2 regions of the Clostridium taeniosporum genome follow, and region 2 is predicted to be linked to the other one. Evidence: riboswitches for the same ligand, from Rfam matches in the RefSeq annotation. Region 2 holds a riboswitch; the other holds the start of a gene.

Region 1 (10,666 bases), on a different replicon from region 2:
GTAGAAGGCGCGGATGTTAATGAAAAAGATTTTATAATAGAAATAGGTCCGGGGGTAGGTACTTTAACAGCTAAATTATTACAAAAAGCTAAGAAAGTTACTTGTATAGAGTTAGATAATGATTTAATTCCTATTTTACAACAAGAATTAGGAGAGTATGATAAATTTCAATTAATACATAATGATGCATTGAAAGTAAATTTCAATGAAATCATGAAAGACGAGGATCATGTTAAATTAGTAGCAAATCTTCCTTATTATGTTACAACACCTATAATAATTAAATTATTAAAGGGAAATTATAAATTTCAATCTTTAACTATAATGATTCAAAAAGAAGTAGCTGAAAGAATAAATGCTAAGCCTAATTGTAAGGAATATGGAGCACTATCTGTTTTAGTTCAATATTATTGTGATACTACAATTATAAGAAAGGTATCACCAGAAAGTTTTATGCCAAGACCTAAGGTTGATTCTATAGTTATAAGACTAGATAGATTAAGTGCACCTAGAGTTAAAGTAAAAGATGAAAAACTTTTATTTGATATAGTGAGAGCGGGTTTTAATATGAGAAGAAAAACTTTATGGAATTCAGCAAAATTAACAGGAATTTCAAAAGAAAATTTACAAAAGGCTTTTGACCATTGCAATATAGATCCAAAAAGAAGAGCAGAAACATTAACAATTGAAGAATTTGCAGCATTATCAGATAGTATATATGATGTGAAGAAAAATAATTAAAATTATTTTAACATTATAGTAATTATCATAATCTATCAATAAAAGCATATACTTTATTGAATAAATATATGTGGAGGGATTATGGTAGTGGCACATAATAAGTTATATAGAAATTTTATAATTTTACAGCAAGATGAAAAAATCAACTCAGGATCTACCGAAAAAGCTTTGTCTGGATATGCCAAAGTAGAAGCAAAAGGAGATAAGTGTAAAATATCTTTTTACGCTCAAAATCTTAAGCAAGAAGAAAATTATTCTGTAGTACTTATCTGTTGTAAAAAGGACATGAAACAATTAATTAATTTAGGGTCTCTAAAAATAAATGATGTTGGAAAGGGAGATACAAGTAAAGAATACTATATAAATAACATAGCTGGTTTAGGCATATCTTATGATAAAATAAATGGCGCTGCTATTTGTAAAGCAAATTCCGGAGAAATTATCTTTATCATGTATGGTTTTATAAATGGAGAAGAACCAAAGGAAAATTGGAAGAAACTTAAAATAATAAAAGAAGATAATATCTCAGAAAAAGTTAATGTTAATGAGACTTTAAATAGGACAGATATTAAACTAGAAAATATGCAAAATAAAAAAGTAGAAGTTGATGAAACTAAGATAAAAGATAATAATACTGAGATTAAAAATGCTTCTAGTAAATCTGATAAACTAAACATAGATATAGACTTAGATAGTGATAAAGAAGACATTCGTAGTAAGGAAAAGAAATATAAAGACAAATGCGAAGATAAATGTGAAAAGAAATGTGAAGACAAATGCGAAGATAAATGTGAAGAGAAATGCAAAGACAAATGTGAAGACAAATGCAAAGACAAATGCGAAGATAAATGCAAAGACAAATGCGAAGATAAATGCAAAGACAAATGCGAAGATAAATGCGAAGATAAATGTAAAGACAAATATAAAGATAAATGTGAATACAAATATGAAGATAAATGCGAAGAAAAGTGTGAAGTAGAAAAGGAAAAGGAAAAATATAAAAAAGAAAAAGGATATTCTACTCAAACTGAAAAGTGTAAAAAGATTATTGATGAATTAAAAGATGAGTCATATTGTACAAAGACAGTAAATTACAAGAGATTAGAAGAAAATACAACAATTGATGGAGATGATTTTGAACAATATGAGAAAGATATTGAAAAATTAAAGATGGATTCATCAAATAGTTTTGGTATAAAAGGAAAAATTGGTGAATATTTTGAAAAAATTGCACAAGGATTTGAGGAGTTCAAAGAAGGACTAGATGGAATAAAATATTGTAAATGGTATAAGATACCTATAAATAGAATTGATGATCTATTTAATATATCAGATTACAATAAATATACATTAGTATATTATCCAATGCTAAATTATTATCCTTATATAAGCAAAAATAAATATTTCCTATTAGGATATAAGTGTAATTCAGCGGGAGAATTGACTCATATTGTTTATGCAATACCAGGAAGTAAAGATCTTTCACAACAACCATATGAGGGTAAAACAGGATATGTTACATGGACACATGATAATACTAGAAGTTCTGGATATTGGCTTATGTTTTATGATTTCCAAAATTCTACAGTAGTAGTTCCTATGAAGTAGAAGAGGTTATATGAATAAAAAACAGATATTAATATTATCTATTTTACTTTCATTAATGGTGGTATTAGGAATAACACAGTCATTTTTTAAGGAATCATTTACGGAAGTTGCTCTTGTAGAAAATGGGATAAACGAATTTAAGGATTATGGTTTTAATGAAGAAGGATATAAATTTTCATTACCAAGTGAATGGAGTATATCTGAAAAACAAAACAAAGGACAATATGTTAGTTATAAGGCAGATTTTAAAGATAAAAATAATAAAATTTCAGGGTACTTAGAAGTTATAAACACCAAGTCCGATTTAGGTAACTTTGCAGAAAGTGATTTAAAAAATTTACCTTTATCATATAAAAATGAGGAAATAATTCCTTTTAAATTAGAAAATATATCAGGAGTATTATCTCAATATAAAACTAAAGTAAAAAAAGGTTATACATTTGAAAATAATTGTTATTATATAAATAGTGACGATGGTAAAATTATAAAAGTTTTATTTAATATAAAAGAGGATGATTATAAAGAAAATGTAAAAACCGTTTTTAATACAATAATATCTAAGATAAACATACAAAGTTAATAAGATTTGATATTAATATGTATAAGTATTATAATTTAAGTATCATAGAGGAATTGATAATTCATCTATGATACTTAAATATTTTAAGGAGATACGCATGAAAATAATTTTATTTAAGGCGTTTGGTCTAGAAATAAAAAGTTATGGTTTAATGATTGCTATAGGTATACTTGTAGCATCCTCTTTGTTTTTAAAAAAAGGAAAAGAAAAGGGGTATGATGAAGATTCTTTATTAAATTTAATTATTTTAACTGTAGTTGGTGGAGTAATAGGTGGAAAATTACTTTTTATTATAACTGAATTTAATAGCATATTAAGTGATCCAAGTATATTGTTGAATTTTGGATATGGATTTGTAGTATATGGAGCTTTAATATTAGGAGCCGTTACAATATATTTATATTGTAAAAGAAAGAAATGGAAAGTTTTCGATGTTTTGGATTTAGTTGCACCATGTTTAGCCATTGCTCAAGGATTTGGACGCATAGGTTGTTTTTTAGCAGGATGTTGTTATGGCAAACAAACTAATCTTCCAATAGGAGTGGAATTTCCAATAAATTCACTTGCACCATCAGGTGTTCATTTACATCCAACTCAAATTTATTCATCTATATTTGATTTTTTACTAGGATTTTTTCTTTTATATTACTCTAAAAAAGGAAAGAAATCAGGTAAAGTTGTAGCTATGTATTTTATAATATATAGTATAGGAAGGTTTATGGTAGAGTTTTTTAGAAATGATCCAAGGGGAAATGTTGGTTTATTATCTACATCTCAATTTATAGCTATATTTACATTGATTCTTGGATTAATTATATTTAATTTTCATAAATTTTTTAAGGGAGCGAATAAATAAGTTGTTTAAGAAAAAAATTTTTATATTGATTTTGACTTTAATTTCTATTACCTCTATTTTAGTTGGGTGTAGTTCTTATGATAAATTGGCAATTAAATTAGGAATGAAAAATAATAATTTTGAATATATAAAACAGAATAAAGTAGATAAAATTATAATTCAAAGTGCTAGAGATACTGGGTTTAGATTTATAATTACTGAACCTAATGCAATAAATGATATGTATAAATTATTGTCAGATGGTAAAAAAGTATCTGAGAAAAGTTCAATGGATCCAGATTATTATTTTGAAATTTGCATGGGAGATGAAGTTAAAAAGTATAGTTATATAGTTGGTGCGGATGAAAGAGAAAAAGGTAATTTCTTTAGTGATGAAGAATATTTTTCAATTTCCAATCGTTTAGATGATATAATAATACAAAACTTATCATTTATAAGAAAACCTAGAAATTTTCAATATGTGTATTATCAAACAATTTTATCAGTATTAGAAGCTGAAAAATCTAATATAGGAAATTCTAACAAAGTAGGAATAGATATAAGTGGTGATATTGATTGCTTAAAGTATATACTTTCAACTGATTTACAAGAGTTTGAAAAAGATATTACAAAAATCATTCCTAATGCACAAGTTATAAAGAATAATTCTAATGAATTTGATACAATAATTAAAGTTAAAAATAGAGGATATAATAGTACTATTTTTAAAACTATGGTTACTGTTGATAATAAGAAAAATAAAGTATTTAATACTTATTATATATTAGCAGAATATAATTTTAGAAATTGGGATATTGATATGGGAGAAGTAAACAAAGTACCTAATGAATGGTAAGAGGAGGAAGTTAAAATGGGAAGCTGTGACAATTGTGCAAGTAAAGATTCATGTGGATCAAAGGGGCAAGGATGTGAAAATTGTATACCTAAAATGATCCCTACATATGGAAAAATTAAAAATGTAATAGGTGTTATTAGTGGTAAAGGTGGAGTAGGAAAATCTACTGTTACAGGAATAATGGCAACTACTTTAGCTAAAAAAGGATATAAAGTAGGAGTTTTGGATGCAGATATAACAGGACCATCTATGCCTAGATTTTTTGGTATAAATGAAAAAAGAGGAAAAATAATTCCTTTAGAAAATGAAGGAGTAAAATTTGAACCTGTAACTACTAACTCAGGAATAAAGGTTATATCGATGAACCTTTTAACTGCAGTTGAAGAAGAGCCAGTTATATGGAGAGGTCCAGTAATTACAGGAGTTCTAAAGCAAATGTTTATGGAAACTAATTGGGGAGAATTAGATTATCTACTTATAGATATGCCACCGGGTACAGGTGATATAGCTCTTACAGTAATGCAAGAATTCCCTATTACTGAAGTGATAATAGTTTCAACTCCACAAGATATGGTATCTATGATTGTTAAAAAATTAGTTATAATGGCTAAAAAGATAGGTATAAAAATTAGAGGTGTAGTTGAAAATATGGCATATATTAAATGTCCAGACTGTGATAAAAAGATAAGAGTATTTAGTACTAAATCTTCTGATGAACATGCAGAATATTTAGGATTACCTTTAATTGGGGAATTACCTATTAATGTAGAATTAACAGCGGCATTAGAAAGTGGAAAAGCAGAGGATTATGTAATAGATAATGATTTATATTCATTAATATTTGAAGCTTTATATTAGTAGTATACATAACTCATCCTTCTTAGGGAATACTATAAAAGTAATCTCATAATGGAAGGGTGAGTTTTTTGAAAGCAAATGTAGATAAAGATACTTGTATAGGATGTGGATTGTGTCCATCAATTTGTCCAGAATGTTTTGATATGCAAGATGATGAAAAGGCTGGAGTTATAATTGATGAAGTACCAAGTGGGGCTCAAGATTCAGCAAAAGAAGCAGAAACAAGCTGTCCAGTTAATGCAATTTCAGTAGAATAAGAAAAGTGTGGTGTTGAAAGTTTATTTTCACACCACATTTTTTAATATTTAAGTTGTTACTTTTCTATTTGATACAACTGAAATGATTCTTGCTATAGGTAATGCAGCTATTATAACCAAGCATATTATTCCTTCTATTCCGATAATAGGACCATTTACCGACAGTGAATATAATGCTGGTGACATTCCTTCAGGGGCAAAAGATCCAAAGAAAGCAACTCCAGAAATAAAGTGACATATAAACCTACCCAAAACTGCTAGTATTACACCTAAATATTTTTTATTTGGCAAAAATCCAGCTATACCTAAACATAAAAATGGCAATGGATAATCAAATAATACTTGAATTGGATGTAAGATATATGGATCCATAAATAAAGTTATCATTCCATACAGAAATCCTGTTAGAAAACCAACTTGAGGACCATACATGAATGCAATTAGTAAAATAGGTACCATACTACCAAAAGTTATACTTCCTCCTTGAGGAAAATGATAGATTCTAAAAATTTTTAGTATTGTTGCTAAAGCTAATGCAATACCTATTCTAGCAATTAATTGAGGTGTAAATTTAATTTTTTTTGCTTTTACTAATACTACTAGTATAACAATACATCCTAGCAGTGTGATAATTGATAATGGGTCTGATATAACAGTTTGTACATTTTGGGGCAAATGATTATATAAATTTGAAATTTGTTCTGCCCAATCATTAAAAATACTCATAAAAAAAACCTCCTTAATTGTGCTTAGGAGATTGTAAACCGATAAATATAAATTTTTATTATTCAAATGAATAATAAATTATACTAATGATTATTATTCATTTTAGTATAATTATACATATTGAAAGGTTATACTTTCCTACGCCAGAATTAACTGGATCAGGTTCCGAGGGTTTATGAAATAATCAAATCTCAGCCAAAGGCTCCCCTAGCACTATAATATATATTTTACCTGTATAATTATAGGTAGTCAACTATGTTATAAGGGTTAAATTTGCTATCTTTATTATGATGAGTAGCATAATTTGATGAAATATCATTTAAATTAACTTTAGAGCCATTATAAGAATTACTTGTAATATTATTATATGGCATTATTGAATTAATATTATTCTTATCTATTACAATATCTTCTTTATAAGTTGAATCAATAATAAAGTCTTTCATAAATTAACACCATCCTTTAATAATATTTTTAGTATTACTTAAATAAATATGCATTAATATTATAAAGAAATTATTTTGGTGTTAAATTTATAAATCTTATTATTTGAAGATTATTAAATATAGAAATATTTTGTTTTAAAATATAAATTATTTTAAGGCATATTCAAATAGATAACTAGTCAGTATGCTGGTTTATTTTGTGAACTACTTATTCCTTGTAATTTACTAATAGAACAACTATTAGCAGAACTCAAGTCATTATATTTCACAAAATATCCTTCACATCTTTCACTTGTTATTTATTTTCATATGCCTAAAACAATACTTTAATTTTAATAAAGATCATTATATATAATTTTAAAAACCTCTAATGATTGTTCAATTTTAGGTTTTAAAAGTTTTTTCTTATTTTCATATTCTATTTTTCCTTTTTGTGTTAAATGATATATTTTTTGAAACTTTTTATTAGGATTATCCCATACACCTACAATAAGATCATCTTTTTCTAATTTTTTTAATATAGGATATATTCCTCCAGTGCTAGGAATCCATTTACCATTGGTTCTTATACCTATTTGGTTTGAGATTTCATTTCCATTTGTTGGATTTAAAGATAATATATATAAAACATATATAGGTAAAAGTCCTTTAGTAAAAACCTGACCTACAGCTTCTTTTTCTTTTTTTACTTTCTTTAATTCAGAAAGTTTATTTTTATATTCTTCATATAATCTTTTTTCTTCATTTTTTATATCATTTATATCAGAAAAATTAAAATCAGACATACCTAATCTACCTTTTCAACAATAAATCCAAAAAGACCAGGACCAGTATGAACACCAAGTGCAGGACCGATGCTATATCCTAACTTACAATCAACTACATTATTTAAATTTTTAATATTTTCACATAATGTTTGTGCATCATCAAGTGCATTACCATCCATAACCCAGAACTTACATTTATTATTCTCAGTATAAGATTTAGCTATTTTTAATAACTTTGATGTAGATTGTTTTTTACCACGAGCTTTACAATAAGTACGGAAAGAACCATTTTCATCTATTGTTATAACAGGTTTTAAATTAAGAACATCTCCTATAGTACCAGCAACACGTCCTATTCTTCCACCTTTTCTTAAATATTCTAAAGTATCAATAGTAAAGAATATATCTATTTTAGATCTTAAGTCTGGAAGTAAACGCACTATTTCTTCAAATGACTTTCCTTCTTCAATAAGTTTTGCAGCCTCTAATACTACTACACCTTCAGCCATACTCAAGCTTTTTGAATTAAATACATGAGTTTTTAGTCTATCAAAATCTTCGCAAGCTAATCTCATTGAATTATAAGTTCCTGAAAATTCATTAGATATTGTAACTATAATAGCATGAGTATATCCTTCATCAGCTAATCTATTAAGAATATTGTTAAGTCTTTCAATGCTCGGTAATGATGTCTTAGGAATTTCTCTAGGCAATAATTCATAAAGAACATCAGACGTTATTTCTAATTTATCATCATATTCTTTGTCAGAGAAAATAATTTTAAAAGGTAATAAGTTTATGTTATATTTATTTAAGTCTTCAGTACATATATCTGATGCACTGTCTGTTAGTAATGCAATTTTATCCAATAAAATTCCTCCTAGTAATATAGTCTATTATTTAATTATATCACTATTGATAACTATATCAATAGTGATAATATTAGCAATAGCGATAAATTATTAGATAATATTAATTACAATAAGTTAAATTATAAGTCAAATTGAAAACAGGCTTAAAATTTAACTAAAGATAGAGATAAAAAGACGTATTCACTAGTAATTAAAAAAATTCACCAATAAAACTAAACATTAATGGTATTGCTAAGGAATATTTAATCAAGTATAATAGTACAGTATTATTAATGTACTATATATTGTGTCATGGAGGGAAGCAAAATGCTATATGTTGTAAAAAGAGATGGGAGAACGGTTGAGTTCAATGGTGAGAAGATTGCTCAAGCCATTAAAGGTGCTGCGCTAGAAATAGGGGTAACTTTAAAAGAAAGTCAAGTTTTAGAAACTGTACAAAAGGTAATTACTTATATTGAAGATACAAAAAAACAAAAGATTACAGTAGAAGAAATACAAAACTTGGTTGAAAAGGCTTTAAATGAAGAGGATAAAGACATAGCTTTTGCATATTCATCATATAGAAGAGAAAGAACAAGAGTAAGAGATATAAAATCAGATTTAATGAAAGCAATAGAAAAAATAGGTGTTGAAACAGATAGAGATAATGCTAATGTAGGAAATAATTTCAGTTCTAAACTATTAAGAATAGCTTCTGAATCTAATAAGTGGCATAATTTAGCTAATATGCCTAAACAATTATCAAAAGCACATGAAACAGGTGATCTTTATTATCATGATTTAGATAGTTATAACTTAACTACTAATTGTCTTCATATACCGACTAAGGAAATTTTATTAAATGGATTTAATACTGGATATGGGACAATAAATGTACCTAAAAGAATAGAAACAGCAGCGGAATTATCATGTATATTATTACAATCTACTCAAAATGATATGTTTGGAGGACAATCTCATCCTGATTTTGATAATGATTTAGGAGTTTTTGTTGCCCCAACAAGAGAAGAAATAAAAAAAGAACTAGAAGAATTAGAAATATCAAAAGAAAAAATAGATAAATTAGTAGAGAAAACTTTAAGAAAAAGAGTTCATCAAGCTATGCAAGGAGTTATGTATAATCTAAATACAATGCATTCAAGAGCAGGCTCACAAGTACCTTTTAGTTCAGTAAATATAGGAATACCTAATAATAAAGATGCAGCACTAATTTGTGAAGTATTTCTTTTAGAATATGAAAAGGGATTAGGTAAGGGAGAGCAACCAATTTTTCCAAACATAATATTTAGAGTAAAAGATGGCGTTAATAGAGAAGAGAACGATCCATATTACTATTTATATAAATTAGCATGTAGAGTAGCAGCTAAAAGAATGAATCCTACTTTTATGAATATTGATGCAGATTTTAATAAAGAATATTATGATAAAGGATATGTTCCTGCAACTATGGGATGTAGAACTTATCTTATGAAAAATGTAAATGGAGAACCAGGGTGTAAAGGTAGAGGAAATATAGCACCAACTACTATTAATTTGCCTAGAATAGGGTTACAAGCTAAAGGCGATATAAAAAAATTCTTTAATATTTTAGATGCAAGACTATCTTTAGCTAAGGATTCTTTATTGCATAGATATGGGGTATTAAAGAACTTAAAAGTTAAAGATTTACCATTTATAGCTGGTCAAAATTTGATGGTGGGTTCAGAAAATTTAGATCCAGAAGATTCTATAGAACCAATATTAAAACAAGGAACTTGGGGCATAGGATTTATAGGTCTTGCAGAAGCTTTAATTGCATTGACTGGTAAACATCATGGTGAAACAGAAGAAGCTAAAGAATTAGGATTAAAGATAATAGGACATATAAGATCTTATTGTGATAGATTAACAGAAGAATATAGTTTGAATTGGAGTTGTTATGCAACACCAGCTGAAGGATTATCAGGTAAATTTATAAAACAAGATCAAAAAACATTTGGAAGTGTACAAGGAGTTACAGACAAAGAGTATTATACTAACAGTTATCATGTACCAGTAGGATATGCTATATCAATAAAAGATAAAATTGATATAGAAGCTCCTTATCATAAACTTTGTAATGGAGGACATATAACATATAT
Region 2 (10,666 bases):
ATGACTTTTTATAAACTTTATTTAATTTAGAATATTTTTCAGTGACTTGTAATTACGAATTTTAAACTAATACATTTGTATCATAGTAAAATTAATTTGAGAATGTTTGTGTTCCCATATATTTATTATTGTCTTTATCGTAAATAACACCTATACCAACTTTGTTATATGCAGGATTCATCATATTGTCTCTATGACCTTTTGAATTCCACCATTGGTTAAATAATTCTACTGGATCATAAGTATTGTATGCAATATTTTCACCAGTTGTATTATATTTATATCCTATTGCTTGTAACCAGTTTGTCCACTTAGTTCCGTCTGGATTTGTGTGATCAAAGTAATTATATTGAATCATATGGTTACTCTTATATCTAGCAACTTTTAATAAAGTATTATCCATAGTTAATGGTTGTAAACCAGCTTGTACTCTTTTTTCATTCATTAATTGAAGAATCTTATTTTCTGCATTACTTTGTATGCTTATAGAATATTTTTCTGGTAATTTGCTTAATCCTGATACATTTACAGAATCACCACTTGTAGGTTGCACATTTTCTTCCTTATCTACTGGTTTTTCTGGTGCAGTTGTACCTTCATTTACATTAGTGTTTGGAGTTGTTACATCATTTGATCCATTGTTGTCTTCTGTTACATTTGGAACTGTTATGTCATCTTTTCCTTTATTATCTTCTGATGTATTTGGAATTGTTGTATCATTTGATCCATTATTATTTTCTACTACAGTTGTGTCATTTGATCCATTATTAACTTCTGGTGCTGTTGTATCAGCTGAATCATTATTAGCTATTACTGAATCATTAAGTTTAGTTGGACGTTTCACCCACCCAAATTGTAAATTACAGCTTGTCTTATTATTTTTTATATAATTATTTAAATAATCTTCTAATTTTATTTCTCCATTTGAACCTAAGCAGAACCAAGTACCATAAACTTTGCTCCAACTTTTAGTAATATTACAATTATTATTTTTTCCTGCTGCGGATACCCCTAATGGATTTAGGCTTGTAATTGTTGCTACTGCTACAACGCCTCCTATTATTCTTCTTAAAAAAGCTTTCTTCATTAGTTTCTCTCCCTCGCTATTTATTTTTGGATGTATATGTAAATTTCAACATATGCCTTTTTATTAAAGGCTTTTTCATATATTCAAATTTGTTGCAACATCCTTGTCTCCTATACTAACACATATACGACATTTTTCAACCAATGAATAAGAGCTTTTAAACAGATTAGCGCCTTTTTATTATAGGATTCTTTAATAATTCTAAAGAATGCTCGCTTATTTTACATTAATTTTTTAATTAAATTAAAAATAATTCGAAAAAATTAGGAAAAGCTGCATTGTTTTTTCTTTTCAGTTTAAAAAAAAGTTTACTGAATAAATTTTGAAGAAAATAATAAATAATACATTATTAATAAAGAGTGCTTATTTCATAAATCTAATTTTATAAGATTATCATCATTTCTATTTTTTTATTTTAAATATTGAAAATAAAGATAGAATAGAACCAATAACTATATACTTTAATATTGATTTATCTAGTAATACATTAAATTTAGATGGATCAGATAATTGATTTCTACTTATATAATTAACGAAATAGCTTCTACCAAGGTCAACGCTTTTATGTATTAAAATCAAACCTATAAAAAATAATAATATAAAAAAGAGATTCTTTTTAAAAAAATCCATAAATACATCCCCCTATTTAACTATAAATTAATAATATGAGTATAACATTTATTTGGATTAAAATTGCAGAAAGGTTTATGAGATGAATTAGAATATATAACTCATTGTAACAAAACTATATTATTAGAAGTTAAAAAAATATAATTAATATAATGAATAGGAGAAATGTAATGAAACGCAAATTATTGTTTAGTGAATTTATAGTAACAATAATAGTATCTGTATTAATGTTTATAGGATATTATAACAATATTAATATTAAGGTTAATGCTGATATTAAAGAGAATATATACATTATGTATACTGATAAAGATTTTAAATCAACCTATAGTATATACAGTACCTATAGTAAATCAGTTAAAAACATTTTTTTTAGGGAAAATAAAAATTATTCTGATTTTAGTATAGATGAAATAAATAATACTATATATTACTCAGAACTTGGCAATAAAAAATATGATATATATAAACTGGATTTATCAGATAAAGATAAAAAAGCAGTTGGTCTATTAGGTAGTGACTATGGTGGGGATGTATTTGACTTAAATAATGATAAAATAATTTTTAGAACTCTTACAAAAGATCGAAGAAGCTATACCCTTGGAGTTTATTATTTAAAAGATAATGAAATAAAATCATGGCCTAATGAAGATAAGGATAGATATATTTTTAATTTTTATTGGGATAAATATAATCATGCAGTTTATACAATAGAGCGTTCAGTTAATGAAATGGAAACTCAAGAAAAGATACTTCATAAGATATTTAAATACGATGAAAATGGAGAAAATAAACAGTTGCTATATTCAACAGATAAAGATATAAATAATATATCTGTTAATAATCAAGGTAGTAATATTATATTTGATGTAACAATAGTAGAAAATCGTATGCCTATAAATAGAATTTATTTACTAAATTTGAATGACAATACAGAGCAAATACTTGTAGAATCTAATGACAAATTTGAACATACTAATTTTACTTTAGTTAAAAAACCCAAATTCTCACTAAACGGAAATGGATTTTATTTTTTAGGGACTACTCCGAAATCTAAGATTATTGCAGAGGTTAAATGAAGCACTCCTACAATGTCAAATGCAATTTACTATTATGATTTTAACTCTAAGAAAATAAGTGTGATATTTGAGGATAAAAATATTATTATTAATGATTTTAAAATAAGTTAAGGGGACAATAATTAACTACTTTACCAAAGTTATAGCTATTTATTTTTTACTTCTTTATAATTACAAAATATAGGTGTTATAGCAATTATAAAACTTACCCAAATTATATATAGTAATATTGTTGCTTTACCTCCAATTAATAGCATTATCTTATATATTATTAGTATTGGCATATTTACCAATGTAGATATTATTAATATTGAACATAATGATAACTTATATTCTTTTAAGCATTTCTTACATTTTAAATCTTTAATTTTTAAACTCCAAGTAGATTTAATTATATCCTTATATTTAAATCTTGTATTGCAATTAGGACATATATTTTTCATATATTTTTCACTCTCCTTTATTATTTAATTTATTATATCGCATATTCACAATATACCATAAATTTCAATTAGGAACATGTGGTATCTAATCAGATTTAGATTATTATTAATTAAATATTGGAGTAAGTAGTTACTTTAAATGTGTATTTAACTAGGTTTAAAAGTATATACGAGTAACTAAAATAGTCACTTATTTTGTAACAAAATAAGTGACTTATAATACAATAAAAATTATAACAAAATATGTTACTTATATTGCAACTAGAAATAATAAAAATATATATTAATATATTTGTTTAACACATTAAAAAGACCCATATATGTTGTAATGTAGAAAAATTATCAAAGAAGTAGAATATAAACCTCCATATAATATTTAGGAGTATTGCTATTATGGTCATTGAAATTAAAGGATTATAAAAGTAGTTTAATAAAAATACTATTGCTTTACAGAATATGGAGTTAGCATGAATTTTATATTAATATTTAAAATATAATTATATTTATCACTTGACTGATAAGAATTTATGGTATAATCTTTAAATTATATAAGATAATTTAATAATTTTTAACTAGGGGAGCTAATATTTTGGCTGAGATTGGAAAGATTGATTTCCTAGACTCTTATAACCTGATTTGGTTAACACCAACGTAGGGAAGTACACTAAATAATGAGTAGTATATTTATGTAGCCCTTGGGCTACATTTTTTTTATTCCAAAATAAGTAAGTGATTAAAAATTTAGTGCAGTTTCATTACGTTAGGCACATGAAATAGAATAATAGATTAAAAAGTACAAGTATATAGTCTATTATTTTTGAATGTATTTTAAATAAGAAAAGAAAGGAGGAGTAAAAAAATATTATGAATGAAAAATGCAAAGCACAGAAAATTGCATTAAGTGGAGTTTTGATAGGAATAGCAAGTATTTTTGGAACATTTTCAATTCCAATAGGAGTAGCTAAAATATCACCAATTCAACACTTTGTAAATGTAGTTGGAGCAATAGTTTTAGGACCAATTTATGCACTGGGAAATGCATTTATTGCATCATTGATAAGAAATATTTTAGGAACAGGTAGTTTATTGGCATTTCCAGGAAGTATGATAGGTGCATTTTTGGCAGGAGTTCTTTATAGAAAATTTAAGAAAAAATTAGTAGCTGTAATTGGTGAAGTAATAGGAACTGGGATATTAGGTGCTTTAGTAGCTTATCCAATAGCAACAGTACTTTTAGGAAAAGAATCAGCATTATTTGTATATGTAATGCCATTTACTTTTAGTTGCAGTGTGGGAGCAATTATCGCATATGTATTTTTAAAAGTTCAAGTCATAGAAAAATTTTTAATAACTAATAAAAACATAAAATCACAAAGAATTTAGAGAAAGATGTATTTCAAAACAGTATTGATATATGATAAAGAACAAATTTTAATGTTAGTTTGTGTTTTTATTATAATAGCAATATTAAGTTAAAATATAGTCTATAAAAAAGTAGGAAGAAGATGATAAAAATGTTTAGAGCACTTACAATTGCAGGTTCTGATAGTTGTGGCGGGGCTGGAATTCAAGCAGATTTAAAAGCATTTTCAGCTAATGGTGCTTATGGTATGAGTGTTATAACCGCAATAACAGCTCAAAATACAATGGGGGTTTTTGGAATTCAGGATATAAGTCCAGAAATGATTAAATCACAGATTAATGTGATTTTTGAAGATATTAGAGTAGATGCTATAAAAATAGGAATGGTATCTAAAATTGAATCAATTAAAGCAATATCAAGTTCATTAAGAAATATAAAAAATTTACCACTAGTTGTTTTAGATCCTGTTATGATTTCTAAAAGTGGATTTAAATTATTGTCAATTGATGCTAAAGATACTTTAGTTAAAGAATTATTTCCATTGACTACACTATTAACACCTAATTTACCAGAAGCAGAAGAAATTTTAATGACAGAAATAAAAAGTTTAGAAGATATGAAAGAGGCAGCTCAAAAGCTTAGAGAGTTTGGTCCTAAATATGTACTTATTAAAGGTGGACATTTAGAAAATGAAGCAACTGATTTATTATTTGATGGTGAAAAATTTGTTTTTTTACCAGAAGAAAGAATAAATACAAAGCATACTCATGGAACAGGGTGTACATTATCATCTGCCATAGCAGCTAACTTAGCCAAGGGAATGAATATTGAAGAAGCAGTTAAGGAAGGTAAAAGATATATAACATGTGCAATAGAACATGGATTTGAACTTGGAAAAGGGGTTGGACCAACTAATCATTTTTATGAACTTTATAAAAGGGCTGGAATAATAGAATAACTCTTAAATTAAATCCATCTGTAAAGCCTATTTTCCACTATGATACGTTAACAGATTACTCTAATAGACTTGCTATGAGCTTGATGAAAAATAATCATGACGTTTTAGAATTGTTATTTTATTTCATATGGCTAAAGTTCAACTATAAAAAATCCTTAAGGTTATTGTAAAGGTATTAAATTTTTCATATCCACATTTGAAACATATGTAACAAATTTCACTAAAAATATAGTTTATAAATATTAAAGGGGGAATTAAAGATGAATTATAAAACACAAATGAAAGCAGCTAAAAAGGGGATAGTTACTAAAGAAATGAAGATAGTAGCTTGTAAAGAAAATATGTTGGAACAAGAATTAATTAAGCTTGTTGCAGAAGGAAAGGTAGTTATACCAGCTAACATTAATCATAAATCACTTAATCCAGAAGGAATTGGAGATGGACTTAGAACTAAAGTAAATGTAAACTTAGGAATTTCAGGGGATTCAATTGATTATTGTAGAGAAATGCAAAAGGTAAAATTGGCAATTGATTTTGGTGCAGAAGCTATAATGGATTTAAGCAATTATGGAAAAACTCAAGAGTTTAGAACAAAGTTAATAGAAAAATCTCCAGCTATGATTGGGACAGTTCCAATGTATGATGCTATTGGATATCTTGAAAAAGATCTTTTAGATATAAAGGCAGAAGATTTTCTTAATGTTGTTAGAGCACATGCAAAACAAGGTGTAGATTTTGTAACTATTCACGCTGGAATTAATAAAAGAACAATTTCTTTATTTAAAGAAGATAAAAGGAGAATGAATATTGTATCTAGAGGAGGATCTTTATTATTTGCTTGGATGGAGATGACAGGAAATGAGAATCCTTTCTATGAATATTATGATGAGTTATTAGAAATTCTTAGAGAATATGATGTGACAATAAGTCTTGGAGATGCTATGAGACCAGGATGTCTTGATGATTCAACAGATGCAGGACAAGTTTCAGAACTTATAGAGTTAGGACTTTTAACAAAGAGAGCATGGGAGAAAGATGTACAAGTTATGATTGAAGGACCAGGTCATATGGCAATGAATGAAATTGCAGCTAATATGCAAATAGAAAAAAGATTATGTCATGGAGCACCGTTTTATGTGCTTGGACCTTTAGTTACAGATATTGCACCAGGATATGATCATATAACATCTGCTATTGGAGGAGCTATTGCAGCAACTAATGGAGCTAATTTTCTTTGCTATGTAACTCCAGCTGAGCATTTAAGACTACCTGATTTGAATGATGTTAAAGAAGGTGTAATTGCGGCAAAAATAGCAGCCCATTCAGCAGATATAGCTAATGGAATTAAGGGGGCAAGAGATAGAGATAATAAAATGGCAGATGCACGTCAAAAGCTTGATTGGGAAGAGATGTTTAAGATTGCTATTGATGGAGAAAAAGCTAAAGAATATTTTGAAAGTGTTCCACCAGAAAGTAAGCATAGTTGTTCTATGTGTGGAAAGATGTGTGCAGTAAGAACTACAAATAGAATATTAAATGGTGAAAAAGTTGAACTTTTACAAAATGAGGTTAAATAATTATGAGTAAGGAAATAGTTAAAAAAGTTTGTGAGTTATTAGATGACGTTAGAAATAAGAAACCACTTGTACATAATATAACCAATTATGTTACAGTTAATGATTGTGCTAATATATTGCTCGCAATTGGAGCATCACCAATTATGGCTGATGATATTAAGGAATCGGCAGACATTACTAAAATTTCAAATGCACTTGTAATAAATATAGGAACATTAAATGAAAGAACAATTAAATCTATGATTGTATCTGGTAAGAAAGCAAATGAATTAAATATTCCAGTAGTTTTTGATCCAGTAGGTGCAGGTGCATCTGAATTTAGAAATTCAATCACTAAGAAAATACTAGAAGAAATAAAAATCAATATTTTACGAGGCAATATGTCTGAAGTTAAATTTATAAGTGGATTAAAATCTACTACTAAAGGTGTTGATGCATCTGAAAGTGATATGAAGAGTGGAAATGAAGAAGGAATTAATATAGCTAAAAATTTAGCTAATAAACTTAATTGTATTGTAGCAATTACAGGGATAACAGATATAGTATCTGATGGAGAATGCACTGTTATGCTTGAAAATGGAACTAAAATGCTTTCAAATGTTACAGGTACCGGATGTATGAGTAGTGCTTTAATAGGTGGTTTTTGTGGAGCAGGTAACGATTATTTTATAGGAGCAATTGCCGGAATTATTTCCATGGGAATAGCAGGCGAGGTTTCTTTTGAAAAATCAGAAAAAATAGGACTTGGAAGTTTTAGGGTTGGAATTATAGATGCTATAAGCAATATGAATTCTGACATAATTGTAAACATGGCAAAAGTCCAAGAAATATAAAAATTAATAATTAAGACATATGAAAATATAACAATCCTAATATAGAGTGTAGAGGGGTTAATTATTTTCACATGTCTTAATAGCATTTGGCTATTTTTTAAATTTATGTTTATATATGCAATAGGTAAAGTGGCATTTTACCCAGTCTAGATTTATTTATGCATATATAAACACATTCTTAAAATATAGACTGAAATTAAAAAATAGAATAATAAATTATAAGGAGAATAAATAGGAATGAAACCTAAAATAGATTATAGTATTTATCTTGTAACAGATAGGGATTTAATGAGTACTGATACATTAGAAGAAGCAGTAGAAGAGGCAATTAAAGGTGGTTCTACTTTAGTACAATTAAGAGAAAAGGAATGTACATCACTTGATTTTTATAGTACTGCTTTAAATATAAAAAATGTAACAGATAAATATGATATACCATTAATAATAAACGATAGATTAGATATTGCAATGGCAGTAGATGCAGCAGGAGTTCATGTAGGACAAAGTGATATACCATCAAGTGTAATAAGAAATATTATAGGAAATGATAAAATTATTGGAGTTTCAGTTAGTTCATTAGAAGAAGCACTTAAGGCAGAAAAGGATGGAGCGGATTATTTAGGTGTTGGTGCTATGTATTCAACAGGAACAAAAAAAGATGCAAATAAAACATCAATGGATGATCTGAAAAAAATTAGATCAAATGTATCAATTCCTATTGTAGTAATAGGGGGAATAAATAAAGAGAGAGTTAAAGATTTTAAGGATACTAATATTGATGGATTAGCAATTATATCAGCAATTATAGCTGAAAAAGATATTAAAAAAGCTACACAAGAATTAAAAGAGTTATTTTTAGAAATTAGAATACTTTGATTCGTATATTAACAAACTTATGTTTTTAGAATTATGCTTTCTCAGTTCCTTTAAAAAGTTTTTTTGCTTCATTGTTTTACCTCTTTGTATTTAATTGAAAGTACTTTCATTATATAAATCGTAATATTTATGGTAAATATTTCATGGAAAATAATATTAATAAAAATTAAGTTATTAATCATACAGATTCTGATAATAAATATATTTTGGAGCTAATTTGAGAGAAAAAAAACTAAAACTATGGGAGTAAATTGAGATTTTTATTGATAATACTGTTTCTATAAAGCGTGCATGATCTTATAAATGCACGTTTTTTGTTATTTATATTAAATAAAAATATATGTCTAAACGGGACTAAATAATGTCAATATAGAGCGTACAAATTAATTATTATGGTCTAAACTAATATTAGAAATAAAAAGATAATGATTATCGTTATCTAACATTAAAGAAGGGTTTATTTTATTAAAGATAATTAAAAGTTTGAAAAAAGTTAAATGAGGAGGAGATTAAAATGAATAATAGAACAAAATTACTTACAGAATCACCATTTAAACTTATGCTTTCATTAAGTGTACCAGCTGTTTTAGGTATGCTGGTAGTAGGTCTTTATAATTTGATGGATGCGGTGTTTGCAGGGCAGATGATTAGTTCAACTGCAATGGGGGCCATATCAATTTCATATCCATTTACATTGATTAACAGTGGAGTGGCAACCCTTATAGGAGTTGGTTCTGCATCAGTATTATCAAGAGCTATTGGTAAAAAAGATCAGAAAACAATTGATTCAATTATGGGAAATCTTATAATGGTTGTATGTATATTATCACTTATAATTACTGTAGTTGGCATTATTTTTACAAAACAAATACTATCAGTTACTGGTGCTGAAGGTGAGATTTTAAATAGTGCTGTTCGTTATCTTAGACTTATATTTATTGGTTCAATATTTGTAAATTTCTTTCAAAGTGCTAATATGGTAATGAGAGGTGAAGGAGCATTAAAACAATCAATGTTGATTGTAGGTAGTGGAGCTATTTTAAATATGATTCTTGCTCCAATATTAATAAGTATACTTAATAAATTTAATATGGGAATTGAAGGTGCTGCATATTCTACTATAATTTCACAACTTATACAAGCTATTGTTACTTTAATGTATTTTATAAGAAAAAGTGAAACTTTAAAAATTAATAAAATTAGATTAGATATAAATATTTTACCTGAGATATTTGCAGTGGGACTTTCAGCAATGCTTATGCAAGTAATGACATTGTTATATCAAACATTTATTTTTAATAGTGCTTCAAAATATGGGGGAGGAACTTCTCAAATTTTATTAGGAGCTGCTTTAAGAGTTCAAACATTTGCATTTATTCCATTATGGGGAATCAGTCAAGGTTTCCAACCGGTTGCAGGTACTAATTATGGTGCTGGAAAATATGATAGAGTAAAAACTATGACACTAGTATTTATTGCAAGTGCATTTGTATTATCTTTAATTTTTTATTTACCAGTTGAAATTGCACCAGGAGCAGTTTTATCATTATTTATTAAAGAATCTAACATAATTCAACAAGGAGTATCTAATTTTAGAATTATGTTTAGTACTTATATCTTTCTTGGAATTTTCATAATGGTTGTTACTTTATTCCAATCATTAGGAAAAGCTAAAAAAGCAAGTATTATAGTATTATTACGTCAAGTAATACTTTTTATTCCTCTTATTATGATTTTACCAAAATGGATTGGAGTTAAAGGTATTTGGATGGCAATTGGTTTAAATGATGGTATACTTGTTTTAATTACTATTTGTATGA

The links. A riboswitch is a leader RNA that binds a small molecule or an ion and turns the genes downstream of it on or off. The one in region 2 is predicted to bind thiamine pyrophosphate.
Region 1: another riboswitch for thiamine pyrophosphate. It lies ahead of thiT (energy-coupled thiamine transporter ThiT); the one in region 2 lies ahead of thiW (energy coupling factor transporter S component ThiW).

Annotation. Positions count from the first base shown of each region.
Region 1 covers NZ_CP017253.2:111,099-121,764, forward strand. Annotated here, with positions in the region: gene rsmA (16S rRNA (adenine(1518)-N(6)/adenine(1519)-N(6))-dimethyltransferase RsmA) at 1-741, shown strand, start outside; gene BGI42_RS00470 (DUF7922 domain-containing protein) at 823-2,349, shown strand; gene BGI42_RS00475 (PsbP-related protein) at 2,360-2,929, shown strand; gene BGI42_RS00480 (prolipoprotein diacylglyceryl transferase) at 3,027-3,785, shown strand; gene BGI42_RS00485 (YhfM domain-containing protein) at 3,787-4,620, shown strand; gene BGI42_RS00490 (Mrp/NBP35 family ATP-binding protein) at 4,636-5,478, shown strand; gene BGI42_RS00495 (ferredoxin) at 5,547-5,735, shown strand; gene thiT (energy-coupled thiamine transporter ThiT) at 5,784-6,461, opposite strand; TPP riboswitch at 6,580-6,680, opposite strand; gene BGI42_RS00505 (hypothetical protein) at 6,701-6,907, opposite strand; gene BGI42_RS00510 (PadR family transcriptional regulator) at 7,240-7,692, opposite strand; gene BGI42_RS00515 (DegV family protein) at 7,695-8,543, opposite strand; gene BGI42_RS00520 (anaerobic ribonucleoside triphosphate reductase) at 8,853-10,666, shown strand, end outside.
Region 2 covers NZ_CP017256.2:29,791-40,456, reverse strand. Annotated here, with positions in the region: gene BGI42_RS15305 (CAP domain-containing protein) at 92-1,087, opposite strand; gene BGI42_RS15300 (hypothetical protein) at 1,490-1,717, opposite strand; gene BGI42_RS15295 (hypothetical protein) at 1,888-2,796, shown strand; gene BGI42_RS15290 (TIGR04104 family putative zinc finger protein) at 2,943-3,239, opposite strand; TPP riboswitch at 3,804-3,914, shown strand; gene thiW (energy coupling factor transporter S component ThiW) at 4,104-4,622, shown strand; gene thiD (bifunctional hydroxymethylpyrimidine kinase/phosphomethylpyrimidine kinase) at 4,754-5,560, shown strand; gene thiC (phosphomethylpyrimidine synthase ThiC) at 5,821-7,137, shown strand; gene thiM (hydroxyethylthiazole kinase) at 7,140-7,970, shown strand; gene thiE (thiamine phosphate synthase) at 8,208-8,846, shown strand; gene BGI42_RS15260 (MATE family efflux transporter) at 9,361-10,666, shown strand, end outside.